Psychroserpens ponticola: one gene and its partner. The protein of the gene in region 1 interacts with the protein of each later gene in a pairwise test. Links are inferred from orthologs where the notes say so. Each region holds a gene or a part of one and is shown on either strand. Other genes may lie near its edges.

Evidence for each region. Proteins that work in one complex are often made in the same cells at the same time.
Region 2: the proteins of dnaA (region 1) and nadE interact in binary tests that used the Escherichia coli proteins (3 or more experiments, as listed by UniProt). The link is inferred for Psychroserpens ponticola from one-to-one orthologs.

What each region holds. Positions count from the first base shown.
Region 1 is NZ_CP116221.1:2,379,913-2,382,991, forward strand. What follows is about bases 55-3,053. They hold dnaA (chromosomal replication initiator protein DnaA), read left to right. Parts: upstream 55-839; coding sequence 840-2,267; downstream 2,268-3,053. Other genes in these bases: MUN68_RS10670 (IMPACT family protein), read left to right, coding at 55-241; MUN68_RS10675 (acyl-CoA thioesterase), read right to left, coding at 238-648; MUN68_RS10685 (low molecular weight protein-tyrosine-phosphatase), read left to right, coding at 2,276-2,740; MUN68_RS10690 (PQQ-dependent sugar dehydrogenase), read left to right, coding at 2,811-3,053. Outside these bases: more of MUN68_RS10670, read left to right, coding at 1-54; more of MUN68_RS10690, read left to right, coding at 3,054-3,079. UniProt on the Escherichia coli protein: Plays an essential in the initiation and regulation of chromosomal replication. Binds in an ATP-dependent fashion to the origin of replication (oriC) to initiate formation of the DNA replication initiation complex once per cell cycle.
Region 2 is NZ_CP116221.1:361,033-363,892, forward strand. The notes cover bases 81-2,860. They hold nadE (NAD(+) synthase), read right to left. Parts: upstream 1,975-2,860; coding sequence 1,186-1,974; downstream 81-1,185. Other genes in these bases: dnaG (DNA primase), read left to right, coding at 81-432; MUN68_RS01485 (response regulator transcription factor), read right to left, coding at 429-1,058; gldB (gliding motility lipoprotein GldB), read left to right, coding at 2,079-2,860. Outside these bases: more of dnaG, read left to right, coding at 1-80. UniProt on the Escherichia coli protein: Catalyzes the ATP-dependent amidation of deamido-NAD to form NAD. Uses ammonia as a nitrogen source.

The sequences.
Region 1 (3,079 bases):
GGCTTTAGAAGCCTCAAAAATAATTTCAAAAACAATTAACTTTGAATATGCAATTACTTTTGATTACAAAAACATGAATAAAGTGATGCGTATAGTAAAAGAAAAAAATCTAAATGTCATAAATCAAACTTTAGAATTAAGTTGTGAACTAATCATTTCTGTAAGGTTAAAAGAAGCAACTTCCATATTTGAAATATTTGACAGACTTTATGAAATTGAAATCAAAACTTTAAACGATTAAATTAGCAGTTGGTCTAAAATATAGTCTGGACATCTTGTAGGTCGATTCTTATTAATATCCATAAATACTAAAACAGAATTTCCAGTTGTTAAAACTTCGTCTTTTTCATTTAGAATTTCATAATCAAATTCAATTTTAGCCGTTGGTTTTTTTACGAGTTTAGTTTTCACTTTAATGAGATCATCATAACACGCTGACTTTTTGTATTTTATAGACAAACTAACAACTGGCAACATAATTCCATCTTCTTCCATTTGTTTATAAGAAAACCCCATTTTACGCAACCACTCTGTTCTGCCTATTTCAAAATATTGCGCATAATTACCATGATAAACAACTCCCATTTGATCAGTTTCGCCATAACGGACTCTAAATTGTATTTCATCGGGTTTAGTTAAATTGGACATCGTTATTGATATTTTTTTTGTAAATTCGAATCGATTTAAACATGAGGAAAAAATTCTAGAAAATCAACACATTTTGATTTTTTTATTAAATAATTTGTTCACATATTTGCCATGTAAAAATCAACACAGAGAAACTCGAATTTCTCTTTTTTTTGCTAACTAACTAACAACACAAAAATTACACTTAGAGAATGGATGTAACTGCGCAATCGGTTTGGACTAACTGTCTGTCTTTTATAAAAGACAATATTCAACCTCAAGCCTATAAAACATGGTTTGAGCCTATAGTAGCAGTTAAACTTTCTGATAATGCTTTGAACATTCAAGTACCAAGTAAATTTTTCTACGAGTGGCTTGAAGAACATTATGTAAAAATTCTTAAAGTAGCTTTAACTAAAGAATTAGGAGAAACAGCAAAATTAGTTTATGTTATCAAAATGGAAAATACGTATGGTAACAAACAACCATTTACGGAAAAGATTCCAAGTTCAAATCGTGGAGCTATGAAATCTCAAGATGTTGATGTTCCACTTAATAATAAAAATCCTGAACTCAAAAATCCATTTATAATTCCTGGAATTAGAAACGTTAAGATCGAATCTCAACTCAATCCGAATTATAGTTTTGAAAATTTCCTAGAAGGAGATTCTAACAGATTAGCAAGAAACGCTGGTTTAGCTGTTGCTAACAAACCTGGTGGCACTTCATTTAATCCGTTATTGATTTTTGGTGGTGTTGGTTTAGGAAAAACACATTTAGCACATGCTATTGGTGTTGACATTAAAGATAAGTATCCTGAAAAAACAGTCCTTTATATTTCTGCTGAAAAATTCACACAGCAATATATTGATTCTGTAAAAAAGAATAATAGGAATGATTTTATACACTTCTATCAAATTATAGATGTCTTAATTATTGATGATGTTCAGTTTCTTTCTGGAAAATCTGGAACCCAAGATGTATTCTTCCATATTTTCAACCATTTACATCAAAACGGAAAACAGGTCATATTAACGAGTGACAAAGCTCCAGTTGACATGCAAGATATTGAGCAACGCTTATTATCTCGTTTTAAATGGGGACTTTCTGCAGAATTACAAAGCCCTGACTTTGAAACTAGAGTTTCAATTTTAAAAAACAAATTATATCGTGATGGTGTTGAAATGCCTGATGATATTATCGAGTATGTTGCAAAGCATATAAAAACAAATGTTCGTGAACTTGAAGGCGCTATCATTTCATTAATCGCACAATCATCATTCAACAAAAAGGAAATCACTGTTAATCTTGCTAAAGAGATTGTTGAAAAATTCGTTAAAAACACTAAACGAGAAGTTTCTATCGATTACATCCAAAAAGTCGTGTCAGATTATTTCCAAATGGATGTTAGCACTTTACAATCTAAAACAAGAAAACGTCATATTGTTCAAGCAAGACAGCTAGCAATGTTTTTTGCTAAAAAATACACAAAAGCTTCATTAGCAAGTATAGGTTCTCAAATTGGTAAGCGAGATCATGCTACAGTTCTTCATGCATGTAAAACTGTAGACAACTTATCATCTACCGACAAACAATTTAGAAAGTATGTAGAAGATCTTTCTAAAAAACTTTCTTTATAAATTCTCTTATGACTAGTATTTTAATGGTTTGTTTAGGCAATATTTGTCGTTCACCATTAGCTCATGGTATATTAGAATCAAAATTACCTTCTGATCAATTTTATATAGATTCTGCTGGAACTGCAAACTATCATGTTGGAGATTCTCCAGATCATCGTTCAATAGCAGTTGCAAAATCTAATGGAATTGACATTTCAAACCAACGTGGCAGACAATTCAAAGTGTCAGATTTTGATACATTTGATTACATTTTCACTATGGACGATTCCAATTACCAAAACATAATTGCATTAGCGAGAGGCGCTAATGATATCGCTAAAGTAAAATGCATTCTGGAACTAGAAGACACAATTCAACTTACTCATGTACCTGATCCTTACTATGGAGATATTTCAGATTTTCAAAATGTTTTTCAATTACTCGAAAAAGTTTGTAACACATTATCAAACAAGCTACAAAACATTACCTTATAGGAATTTTCTTTAATCATTCATTTGTTTTTTTGTATTTTTAGCAAAAAGAGTCCTAAAAAATTACAAAGCTATGAAAAAAATTACCCTATACTTTATGTGTATGATGTGCGCATATGGTTTTTCTCAAAACATTGAATTAGAATTATTTGCATCTGGATTTTCAGACCCAATAAAAGTACAAAACGCAGGTGATGACAGACTTTTTGTTACTGAACAAGATGGTACTATCCAAATTTTAAATACTGATGGCACAACCAATTCAACTCCATTTTTAGATATCGATGCAAGAGTTGCTAGTGGTGGTGAACGTGGATTATTATCCCTTGCATTTCATCCAAA
Region 2 (2,860 bases), 2.0 Mb from region 1 along the record:
GTCTACTTGGATTTACAAGAAGATGAAATGCAATTTACAAATGCAATATTCAAAACATTGTATTATTCAATAATTGATACCTTACATCAAGAGTCTGAATTCTCTACACGAAACTTTGTAAATAAACTAGACCAAAGTTTAGCTGAGGAAGTGACCACTATTTTAATGAATGACGAACGTTATAATTTGCACGATTGGGAGCGCAATCATATCATTCCAAAAGAAAAACAACATAGTATTTCGCAATTGGTAAATCAGACTATTTTAACATTAAGATGCTATTTAATTGATAAAAAAGTTGCTGAATATCAAAATGAGACATTAAAAGAAGATTCAAACTCAAGAAGTATTCTAGAAGATGTCAAAGATTATCTAGGTCTTAAAATGTTGCTCTCAAGAAAGCTTGGAAAAGTCATTGGTGGAAAAGTTTAAGTAATTTCCATATGCTTGCCTTGGTTGACAAGATCTATTAAATTGGTAACATTCAATTTTTTGAATAATCTAGCTTTGTAGGTGCTAACGGTTTTTTCATTAATATCTAGTTCTAAAGCAATTTCCTTATTCTTTTTACCTGAAGACAATAGTTTTAAAACTTCTACTTCACGAGTTGATAGTCGCTTGTAAATTCTGCTTTTTGATTTTTTGGTATCATTATATTTAAGATGTTTTGACATTTTTTCACTTAAATACAAATCACCTCTATGAGCAAGTAGAATTGCTTTTTCGATAACTTCAGTAGATTCTGTTTTTGATACATATCCAGAAGCTCCAGCTTTTATAGTGCTAATCGCATATATTTCTTCAGGATGATAACTAAACATTATAATGTTAATGCTACTGTGCTCTTTCTTAATGGCTCTCAATGCAGTAATGCCATTAAGTTCAGGAAGATCAATTTCTGATATGATAACATCGACCTGATGACGTCTTACAAACTCAAATATTTCAACACCACTTCCAACTGTTCCAATAACTTCTATCTCATTGTGTTCCTTAAATAAGAGTTCTAAACCAGTCCTTATTATTGGATGGCTGTCTACTACTAATACCTTAATCATGATATTTATTTTAGTTGGTTACTAAGTGCCAGAACCTAATTAGATTAAGTTCTAGAATGTGGAGACAACAACGTAAAAATAGAAAAAAAATAATAAGTACGGCTTTTTATAGTGATTAATTCATTGATTATTTTAAATTCTTAGGAATTTCGCAAATTGGTATAGGCACCATTTTATGTTGATTATTACTATTATATCGCGAAAATATTTGAAAAGCGTCGCGTTGTCTTCCTTCAAAATCATCAGCGGTTTTGCCTTCATCTTTTTGCTGCATTGCCCATTCTAATTCTGGATATGTTGCTCCAATTTGATCTTCATCACTTCTGGCATCACCAAAAAGACCATCGCTTGGTGCAGCTTTCATTATTGATTCTGGGACGTTTAAAAGTTTGCCAATGTCATAAACTTCAGATTTTAGTAAATCAGCAATCGGACTTAAATCAACGCCTCCATCACCATACTTTGTGTAAAATCCAACACCAAAATCCTCAACTTTATTGCCTGTTCCTGCTACTAATAGACCTAAAAGTCCAGCATGATAGTATAAAGTGGTCATTCGTAATCTTGCTCTAGTATTTGCTAATGCCATATCAACAGTACTCTGCTTACCTTCAAGTGAGACCTCTGTTTTAAATTCTTCAAATACTGGTGTTAGGTCAGTTTTAATGTCCTTAACATTTGGAAAACGTTGCTTTAATTGTGTAATGTGTTCTTGAGCTCTGCTAACATGACTTGCAGCTTGATGAATAGGCATTTCAATACATAAAAGGTCTAAACCTGTTTTTGCACAAAGAGTTGAAGTTACAGCAGAGTCAATTCCACCGGAAATACCAATCACAAAGCCATTTACTTTTGCGTTTGTAGCATAATCTTTAAGCCAGTTTACAATATAATCAACAACTTTTTCTGTTTGCATTTTTATAGAATTTAAATGAAAGAATAGTACCTTTGCAAAACAAAAATAAAGCAATGACGTTAGTTATAAAAATTAATAATGCTTAAGTTTTTTTGAACATAGATATGAAAAACATTTGTTGTATTCTTTTCTTATTATTAACTGTTTATTCTTGTAAAAATGAAGATCAAGTGGAAACTGAAATTTCTAAAATTGATGTCAACCTTATGGTTGAACGTTTTGATCGTGCATTTTCAGAAGCTCGTCCTCAAGATTTAGAACAACTCAAGAAAGCATTTCCTTTTATGTTTTCTAAATACGTTCCTGATTCTGTTTTTATAGCTCGAATGAAAGATACTTTACAGAATGAATTATTGAATGAAGTACATGAAAAATTTAATGATTTTTCAACTATTGAAAGTGAACTTACTGGGCTTTTTCAACACTTAAAGTATTACGACCTTACGTTTTCTGAACCACGTGTGATTACCTTAACCAATGATGTAAAGTATAGAGATAAAGTGATTGTTACAGATACAATTGTACTTATTCCTCTTGATAATTACCTAGGCTCAGAACATGAGTATTATGCTAATATTCCAAAATACATTACACAAAACATGAAGCCTTCTCAGATTGTTTCTAATCTCACATCTGACTATGCTGAACGTTATATATTTCAGCCTCAAAAGAAAACTCTTTTGGATGATATGGTCTATTTTGGGAAGCAGTTATATTTTAAAGATAAAATGATTCCGTTTAAAACGGATGAGGAAAAAATAGGATATACTCAATTACAATTAGAATTTGCTAAGAACAATGAAGGTGAGATTTGGACCAACTTTATTGAGAATGAATATGTGTTTAGTACTGATAATACTTTACCTAGTCGCTTTATAGCAGATGC